Collimonas fungivorans: one gene and its partner. The protein of the gene in region 1 interacts with the protein of each later gene in a pairwise test. Links are inferred from orthologs where the notes say so. Each region holds a gene or a part of one and is shown in the gene's direction. Other genes may lie near its edges.

Region 1 (5,544 bases):
CAAGGTCAATTCCGGCGTGGTCGAGGGCAGCGCTTATTTGTATATGGACGGCCAGGCAGTATTCAAGCTGGCGGTCTCGGTATTGGAAAAAGTCGCCAACGAAACCTTGCAGATAGCCGGCATGTCGGCTTCCGAGATCGACTGGCTGATTCCGCACCAGGCCAATATCCGCATCATGCAAAGCACCGCCCGCAAACTGGGCCTGGACAACGAGCGCATGGTGGTGACGGTGGACCAGCATGGCAATACTTCGGCAGCTTCGATTCCGCTGGCGCTGGACCAGGCTGTACGCGATGGCCGCGTCAAGCCCGGCCACAACGTCATGATGGAAGGCGTAGGCGGCGGCTTTACCTGGGGCGCCATCCTGGCCCGCATGTAAGGACCTTGAGTGCGGAAGCGTTGCTCGCGGCCCGCTCTGCGGTCATGGCATCGCGGCAAGCTGTTTGATAAATTTGATACCCATTTAGGTAAGGCATGAATAAATTCGCGTTTGTTTTTCCGGGCCAGGGTTCGCAAGCCGTTGGCATGCTGAACGGTTTTGCCGATAACCCGGTAGTAAAAGATACTGTCGCAGAAGCTTCCGAGGCGCTGCAGTTCGATCTCGGCAAGCTGATTGCCGAAGGGCCGAAAGAAGAGCTGGACCTGACTACCAATACGCAGCCGGTCATGCTGACCGCAGCAGTCGCCTGCTACCGGGCCTGGCTGGCTGCCGGCGGCAAGGCGCCGGCGCTGGTGGCCGGGCACAGCCTGGGCGAATATTCGGCGCTGGTCGCCGCCGGCGTGATCGCGTTCAAGGATGCTGTGCCGCTGGTGCGGTTCCGGGCACAGGCGATGCAGCAAGCGGTGCCGGTCGGGCAGGGCGGCATGGCGGTTATTCTGGGTCTGGCGGATGAAGACGTGCGTGCGGTCTGCGCGGCGGCTGCCCAGGGCGAAATCGTCGAGGCGGTGAATTTCAATGCGCCGGCGCAGGTGGTCATCGCCGGCCACAAGGGAGCGATAGAGCGGGCTTGCGCTGCTGCCAAGGAAAAAGGTGCAAAACGTGCCTTGCCATTGCCGGTATCGGCCCCATTTCATTCCTCGTTGCTGAAGCCGGCATCGGATCGTTTGCGTGAATACATGCAAGACCTGGTTTTTGCCGCGCCGCAGATTGCACTGATCAATAACGTCGATGTCGCCATCGTCAATGATCCGGCAGCCATCAAGGATGCGCTGGTGCGGCAGGCAGCCAGCCCGGTGCGCTGGGTGGAAACGGTGCAGAAAATTGCCGCCGAAGGCGTCACCCATGTGGTGGAATGCGGTCCGGGCAAGGTTCTTGCTGGCTTGACCAAGCGTATTAATGACAGCCTGATCGGCGACATGATTGTCGACCAGGCGTCGCTGGATAAAATGTTGGAGACTTTCAAGTGACTTTACCAAATACCGTTTTGCAGGATTTGAGTGGCCAGGTAGCTTTGGTTACCGGCGCATCGCGCGGCATCGGCCGGGCCATTGCGTTGCAGTTGCTGCAGCGTGGCGCCAAAGTGGTCGGCACGGCAACTTCCGAGGCTGGTGCGGCGGCAATCGCCGAATACCTGGAGGCTAGCCAGCCGGGCAATGGCCGCGGCATCGTGCTGGATGTGAACGATGCAGCCGGCTGTGCGGCGGCGGTCGAGCTGGCGCATAAGGAATTCGGCGGATTGTCGATTCTTGTCAATAATGCAGGCATCACCAAGGATCAGCTGGCGATGCGCATGAAGGACGAGGACTGGGACGCCGTCATTTCCACCAACCTGACCGCGGTGGCGCGTTTGTCGCGCGCCGTCTTGCGTGGCATGATGAAGGCCAAGCATGGCCGCATCATCAATATCACTTCGGTGGTCGGTTCGGCCGGCAATCCGGGCAAATGAATTATGCTGCTGCCAAGGCCGGGGTCTCCGGCATGAGCCGTGCGCTGGCGCGCGAGATCGGCAGCCGCAATATTACGGTCAACTGCGTTGCGCCAGGTTTTATCGATACCGACATGACCAAGTCCCTGGGTGAAGAGCAGCACGCGGCATTGCTGCAGCAGATCCCGCTGGGACGGCTGGGCGCCGCGGAAGACGTGGCGGCGGCTGTGGTTTTCCTGGCGTCGCCGCAGGCCGGCTACATTACGGGCAGCACTTTGCACGTAAATGGCGGCATGTATATGAGTTGAAGCGTGAGCTGAAGCAAGTTGTGGGGTGGGCATGCAGTGCCCATCAGTTGTGATTTGAAGCCGGGGTTCGCGTGGGCATTTGTGCCCACCCTACGGTTGTTAAATGTAAGTTGTACCTATTTAGAAGCTTTTGACGTAGTTTTGTTAAATATTAAAGACTAATGTCGAAAGTAAATTTTCAATGCGCAAACCTGCTAAAATGCGCGCACTTTCTGTAACCTAATGGAGGCATCACATGTCCGATATCGAACAACGCGTTAAAAAAATCGTCGCTGAGCAACTGGGCGTCGCAGAAGCTGACATCAAGACCGAGTCGTCGTTTGTCAACGACCTGGGTGCTGATTCGCTCGATACAGTTGAACTGGTGATGGCGCTGGAAGATGAGTTCGAAATGGAAATCCCTGACGAACAAGCTGAAAAGATCACTACAGTGCAACAGGCTATCGATTACGCTACGGCTCACGTTAAGGCCTAAGCAAGCTTTGAATGTATCCAGGAGAACCGCTTGAGCCGCACACGTGAACGTCGCGTTGTGATCACTGGCCTGGGTTGCATTTCACCGGTCGGCAATACGATTGCCGATGCGTGGAGTGCGATTATCTCAGGCAAATCAGGGATCGCAGCCATCACTAAGTTTGACGCCACCGCTTTTTCCACGCGTTTTGCGGGAGAAGTGAAGGGCTTCAATATCGAAGATTACATTCCCGCCAAAGAAGCACGGCATATGGATACTTTTATCCACTATGGCATGGCGGCGGGGATGCAGGCGATGCAAGACAGTGGCCTGGAAGTAACTGAAACTAATGCTGAGCGGATAGGCGTCATCATCGGCTCCGGCATTGGCGGCTTGCCGTTGATCGAAGAAACGCATGCCGAACTGACTGCTCGCGGCCCGCGCCGGATCAGTCCGTTCTTCATCCCGGCATCGATCATCAACATGATTTCCGGCAACCTGTCGATCAAATACGGTCTGAAAGGACCGAATCTGGCGATCGTGACTGCCTGCACCACGGGCTTGCATTGTATCGGTGCAGCCGGCCGCATGATCCAGTACGGCGATGCCGACGTGATGATCGCCGGCGGTGCGGAATCCAGCGTATCGCCGCTGGGGGTTGGCGGTTTTGCGTCGGCGCGTGCCTTGTCGGCGCGTAATGACGATCCCGCTACCGCCTCGCGTCCGTGGGACAAGGACCGCGACGGTTTTGTATTGGGCGAGGGCGCCGGCGTGCTGGTGCTCGAAGAATACGAACACGCCAAGGCGCGTGGCGCCAAGATTTACGCGGAACTGCTAGGCTTCGGCATGAGCGGCGATGCTTACCACATGACTGCGCCAAGCCTGGACGGTCCGCGTCGCTGCGTAGGCAATGCCTTGCGCGATGCCGGCATCAACCCTGACCAGGTGCAGTACCTGAATGCGCACGGTACGTCGACCCCTCTGGGCGACAAGAACGAAACGGAAGCGATCAAGGCGGCTTTCGGCGACCACGCTTACAAACTGGTGGTCAATTCGACCAAGTCGATGACCGGCCATTTGCTGGGCGGCGCCGGTGGCCTGGAGTCGGTGTTTACCGTGCTGGCTTTGCACAATCAGATCTCGCCGCCGACCACCAATATTTTCAACCAGGATCCTGAATGCGATCTTGATTACTGCGCCAATACTGCGCGGGACATGAAAATAGACATCGCGGTCAAAAACTCATTCGGCTTTGGCGGCACGAATGGCACCCTGGTTTTTGGCAAAATCTAGACTTTTGCTGCAGGCTTCGAACCGGCTTCCGCGGATGCCGGTTCGAAATTCGTTTTAAGTTCGTCACGATGTCGATCTCCCTGTCAACCGTGATCCAGCCCTCCAGGGTATTGTCAGCGCTGGTTAGCCTGCAATGCCTGCTGGCTGCATCGACAGGCGTCCTGATTGCCGCCGGCGGCGTCGGCGATCTGGCGTTACCCGAGCGCCTTGCTCTGGCCTTGCTGTGTTTGGCAGCGGCTATTTACGGAATAACGCGCTACTATCGTGGCAGGCGTGCAGTTCACATCGATATTTCCGGAAGCGGCTGCATCAGGATTGCCGATATGGCAATCGCGCAGGCCATGCCCACTGCAAAACAGATACCATCGCCAGCGAAGTTGCTTGAAGGCACTACTCTCTGGTCACATTTACTGCTGCTGCGCCTTCGATTGGATAGTGGCTCGGTCCGAACAATCGCTATACTGCCTGATTGTGTGTCTCACGATACTTTCAGAAATTTATCCGTGGCATGTCGCTGGATTGCATCGCAATCACGGCCGAACGCGGGCAAATAAGGCGGGACTCTCTGGATTGGATAATGAATAAGCATGTTATTGAACTTTTGTTATTGCTTACTATCTATTTCCGCGCCCGTATGCAAGCCGCAACAAAACAAGGGAATGGGGATTGACGACAGAACGCGAAATTGATCAACTGCTTGTCGAGCGTGTACAGCGTGGCGATAAGAAGGCGTTCGAGCTCTTGGTTATTAAATACCAACGCAAGCTGATGCGTCTTGTTTCGCGGCTGGTGCGCGACCAGGCAGAAGCCGAGGATGTTGTGCAGGAAGCCTTTATCAAGGCTTACCGGGCGCTGCCTCAGTTTAGGGGCGACTCGGCCTTTTATACCTGGTTGTATCGAATTGGCATTAATACCGCCAAGAACTATCTGGTGACGCAAGGGCGCAGGGCGCCCACCTCAACCGAGGCAAATTCAGAGGAAGCAGAAACTTTTGACGATGGCGAGCAACTAAGGGATATAAACACTCCAGAATCCTTGCTGGCCACCAAGCAGATAGCACAAACCGTGAATACTGCGATGGAGGCGTTGCCGGCAGAACTGCGTACGGCGATTACCTTGCGCGAGATTGAGGGATTGAGTTATGACGAAATTGCTGAAGCAATGGGATGTCCGATAGGAACGGTACGCAGTCGGATATTTAGAGCACGGGAAGCTATCGCAGATAAGTTGAGGCCATTGCTGGATACGGCCATCGACAAACGTTGGTAAAAAAGATAGCGGTTTTTCGGGAACGAAGGGGTTGGCCAGGTTTTAAGGTGACTTATGAATACCAAAGATATAACCCAAGAGCAGATCTCTGCCTTGGCTGACGGGGAATTGTCCAACGCCTATGTGGATATGGCACTGGCGGCTTTGCGTCAAGCGGATGGCCGCGACACGTGGGACGTCTATCACCAGATAGGCGACATCATGCGTTCGGACGATATGGCGTTGACCATGAGTGCGGATTTTTCCGCCCGCATGGCGGCGCGGCTGGAGGCTGAGCCGGCAATCATTGCCGCGCCCTTGGCCGTCACTGCACAATCATCGGAACAGATTGCTGTCGGTGGCGGCCAGCCCGTAC
Region 2 (4,283 bases), 540 kb from region 1 along the record:
AGCTCGCCGAACACAGCTTTCTGCTCGGTGCGGTAGTGGCGCTCGCTGAAGTAGGAATTGTCGTTCGGGAAGGCGATGCCGAGTTGGCCCGGATCGGCCGGATTGGCGCCGAACGCGGCGTAAGTGGCATTGAGGCCGAAGATCGGCTCGTTGTCGGTCACATTGGTATGCAGGTTGGCGTAATAGACGCCGCCCAGCCAGGTGAAAGGCGAGGCTTTCTGGTCGTACGGCTTGGAAGTGACGCGGAATTCCTGCGAGAACTGCCGTATCTGGTTCTGCAGGTACACCGCGGACGGCAAGGCGCCGATTGCAGCGGCGAGGCCAGGCGGCGTATCCGGCACCGCCGAACCGAGGTTGTTGACGGTGGTGCCGTCCTGGGTGCGGTTGAAGGTGCGCTGGTAAAAACTGGAAACCGAGATCAGGTCGGCCTGGCCGAGGTCGTAATTGACGGTCAGGCTGGGCACCAGCAGGCGGTCGTTGCCCGGTTCGCGCACCAGCTTGCTGGTCTGGTTCTTGGGCAGGTCCAGGTAGGAGGCATCGATATCCTTGGAATTGACTTCCTGGTAGAACACCGAGGGCGTGATGCTCAGGTTGCGGGTCGGCTGCCATTTCATGGCCAGCTTCACCACGCTGGAATCCTGGGAATTGATGCCGGAAGCAATCACGTTGCCGGTGGTTGGCGATACCTGGTCGATATACCCGCTCTCATGGCCGGTCTGGATGCCGATGCGCAGCGCCAGTTCGCCCGGGATCAGAGGCTGGTTGACGACGCCGTTGACGGTGTAGTTGGTGCCGCCGCCCTTGGTGCCCGAGACTTCGGAATAGAAACTGGCTTCGCGTTCCTTCAGGCTGGGCTGGTTGCTGATGAACTTGATGGTGCCGCCCATCGAACTGGCGCCGTACAGTGTGCCCTGCGGGCCGCGCAGCACTTCGATGCGGTCGATGTCGAAGAATTTCGGTTCGGAACTGCCCATGCTGTACAGGTTGCGCGTGGTCATCGAGACGTCGTCCAGGTAGACGCCGACGGTGGCCGAACCGGCGGCCGAACTGATGCCGCGGATTTCAATGTTGCTGAGGCCGGCGCCGGAGCCGCTGGCGCCGGAGAACGAGATGTTCGGCATGGCCCGCGTCACGTCTGCAAAATTGTTGATGTGCGCTGCCTGCAATTCCTCGCCGCTGATCACCGAAATGCTCAGCGGCACCTTGCTCGCATCTTCCTTGCGCTTTTGCGCCGTGACGAGCACAGCTTCAATCTGGTCGCTTTGCTTCGCCGATTTTTTCGCCTCGGGTGCGGCGGCGGTATCGGCCGGAAGCTGTTGTGCTGAAGACGTAGCCAACAGTAATGTGGAAGTTGCTGCGGCCACAGCAATCGCACAGGTCAGATTCGAGGAACCAGGTCTCATTGTTTTATAACCCTATGGTAGGCAGCAGTGAAAAATGCTTATCAGCAATATTTATGCCACGTGCGGCTCTCCTGCAAAAGGGGCATTGCTGCCGGCGGCACTTCTGGGCACCAAGCTCAGGGACTGTTTTTTTGTCACGTTCTGGTGCGGCTTGCACCAAAGCAAATACGAAGCTGTACTTCGGCGTACTTCAGCGCACTTCCGCGATAGGCAATGGCGGCCCGGCAAATTGGGCTACAATTTCCGGCTGGACCAATACCGCAATCCAATACGCAACAACAGGAGCATTGACCATGATTGTCTTGATTACCGGTGCAACCGCCGGCTTCGGCGCCGAAATGGCTCGTAAATTCACCAAGAACGGCCATCAGGTCATCGCTACCGGCCGCCGCAAGGACCGGCTGGACCAGCTGGCCGCCGAACTGGGCGCGGCAGTGCTGCCTATCGTCATGGACGTCACCGACAAGGCTTCGATCAGCAGCGCGCTGGCGGCGCTGCCGGCGGCATGGCAGGACATCGACGTGCTGGTCAATAACGCCGGCCTGGCGCTGGGCGTGGAATCGGCGCAGCAAGCCTCGCTGGAAGAATGGGAAACCATGATCGAGACCAATTGCAAGGGCCTGGTGACCATGACCCGCCTGGTGTTGCCTGGCATGGTGGCGCGCGGACGCGGCACGGTGATCAACCTCGGCTCCATCGCCGGCGAATACCCTTACCCGGGCGGCAATGTGTACGGCGCCACCAAGGCTTTCGTCAAGCAGTTCACGCTCAACCTGCGCGCCGACCTGGTGGGTACCGGCGTGCGCGCTACCGATATCGCGCCCGGCTTGTGCGGCGGCACCGAATTCTCCAATGTGCGCTACCGCGGCAACGACGAAGCCGCCGCCAAGGTCTATGAAGGCACGCAGCCGCTGACGCCGGGCGATATCGCTGACACTGCCTACTGGGTGGCTACCCTGCCGGCCCACATCAATATCAACCGCATTGAAATGATGCCTACCTGCCAGGGTTTTGCCGGCATGAGCATCAAGCGCAACTGAGCCCGAGCGTAGGGTGGGCACCCCGTGCCACACGGATATGCCGCGACAACGCCTGGGCACAAGCGCCCACCCTACCCTCCCATACAAGCAAAGCATTCCATACCAATGAACAAGATGACTTCCGTCCCGCATGCAGACTTCAGCTGGCGTATCCGGGTCTACTATGAAGACACCGATACCGGCGGCGTGGTGTTCTACGCCAACTACCTGAAATTTTTCGAGCGCGCACGCACGGAATGGCTGCGCGCGGCCGGCATCGGCCAGCGCACCCTGGAACAGACTGACGGCGTCATGTTTATCGTCAAAAGCACCAGCGTTGACTATCATGCACCGGCCAAACTGGATGACCAGCTGGAACTGACGGTCGTGGTTGAGCGCCTTGGCCGCGCCAGCGTCGATTTCATCCAGCAAGCCTGGCGCCTGGGCGAAGATAAGCCGACCCTGCTGGCAACCGGCCGCATCAGCGTGGCCTGTGTCAACGCCGCTACCTTCCGGCCGCAAGGCATTCCGAAACAGGTGTTGCACAATATCAAGCCTGGCGCCCGGCAGGCGGCAACGACAGCCGCAGCGGCATAAAGCTTGCTTTAATATACTCGGCAAAATGGTTCCATACGGCAATCCTTGAACCTTCAGGCATCCGGTGTGGTCTGAGCAACATTGCAACAAATCCGGGGCAGGCGATAACGTCCGGTAACAATTCCTTCACCAATTGCTAATTTGGCGGTAAGCACTTTACGTTTACAATTCATTGTTTAAGTCTTTTACTTAAACCTAAGACCATTCCTCAAGACCGCTATCCATGAATGTCACCCAAGATCTTTCGTTTATCACCCTCATTACCAATGCTTCAGTATTAGTACAGCTAGTCATGGCGCTGCTGCTGGCAGTCTCCGTGATGAGCTGGACTTATATTTTCCGCAAGATGTTCGCGATCCGCAGCGCTCGTTCGCAGACGGAAGAGTTCGAGCGCGCATTCTGGTCCGGCGGCAACCTGGCTACCCTGTACCAGGACGCCACCTCGAACCGCCGCAAAGGCGCTGGGCAAACCGGTGCGCTGGAACGCATTTTCGAAGCCGGCATGGATGAGTTCAACAAGGTCAAGGCTTCGCTCGGCCACAAGAGCGCGGGCGACTCCGCCGCCTTGCTGGACGGCGCCCGGCGCGCCATGCGCGCGGCTTACCAGCGGGAAATGGATGCGCTGGAATCGCACCTGGCTTTCCTCGCTTCGGTCGGCTCGGTGTCGCCTTATGTCGGCCTGTTCGGCACCGTGTGGGGCATCATGAATGCTTTCCGCGGCCTGGCAAACGTGCAACAAGCTACGCTGGCAGCGGTTGCGCCCGGCATCGCCGAAGCCCTGATCGCCACCGCGATCGGCCTGTTCGCCGCGATTCCGGCGGTGGTTGCCTACAACCGTTTCTCGCACGATGTCGACCGCCTGGCCATCCGCTTCGAGAGCTTCATCGAAGAATTCTCCAACATCTTGCAACGTCAGGCGCGCTAATGTCCGGCTCCTCATCCATGCGCGGCGGCCGCACCCGCAAATTCAAGGCGGACATCAACGTCGTTCCGTACATCGACGTGATGATGGTATTGCTGGTGATTTTCATGGTGTCGGCGCCGCTGACCAATCCGAGCGTGATCAATTTGCCGAATGCGGCGAAATCGGCGACCCCGCCCACCGAATACATCGAAATCACCCTGAAGCCGGGCGACCTTACCAGCGTGCGCATCAACGGCCAGAAAAGCGGCACCAGCAAGGCCGAGAGCGTGCCGCGCAACGGCTTGAAGCAGAAGCTGCAGCTGCTGCATGCCGACAAACCCGAGATGCCGGTGATGATTT

The links. The genes of interacting proteins can lie anywhere in the genome.
Region 2: the proteins of acpP (region 1) and ybgC interact in binary tests that used the Escherichia coli proteins (3 or more experiments, as listed by UniProt). The link is inferred for Collimonas fungivorans from one-to-one orthologs.

The regions. Positions count from the first base shown.
Region 1 is NZ_CP013232.1:3,861,117-3,866,660, reverse strand. What follows is about bases 1,278-4,028. They hold acpP (acyl carrier protein), read left to right. Parts: upstream 1,278-2,408; coding sequence 2,409-2,648; downstream 2,649-4,028. Other genes in these bases: CFter6_RS25715 (flagellar hook-length control protein), read left to right, coding at 3,989-4,028; fabF (beta-ketoacyl-ACP synthase II), read left to right, coding at 2,679-3,920; fabD (ACP S-malonyltransferase), read left to right, coding at 1,278-1,407. In the rest of the region: CFter6_RS16640 (beta-ketoacyl-ACP synthase III), read left to right, coding at 1-379; more of fabD, read left to right, coding at 475-1,277; more of CFter6_RS25715, read left to right, coding at 4,029-4,474; RNA polymerase sigma factor RpoE, read left to right, coding at 4,587-5,189; CFter6_RS16610 (sigma-E factor negative regulatory protein), read left to right, coding at 5,244-5,544. UniProt on the Escherichia coli protein: Carrier of the growing fatty acid chain in fatty acid biosynthesis.
Region 2 is NZ_CP013232.1:4,401,334-4,405,616, forward strand. The notes cover bases 1,397-4,283. They hold ybgC (tol-pal system-associated acyl-CoA thioesterase), read left to right. Parts: upstream 1,397-2,548; coding sequence 2,549-3,019; downstream 3,020-4,283. Other genes in these bases: CFter6_RS19245 (SDR family NAD(P)-dependent oxidoreductase), read left to right, coding at 1,697-2,443; tolQ (protein TolQ), read left to right, coding at 3,243-3,944; CFter6_RS19260 (biopolymer transporter ExbD), read left to right, coding at 3,944-4,283. Also shown: CFter6_RS19240 (TonB-dependent receptor), read right to left, coding at 1-1,337.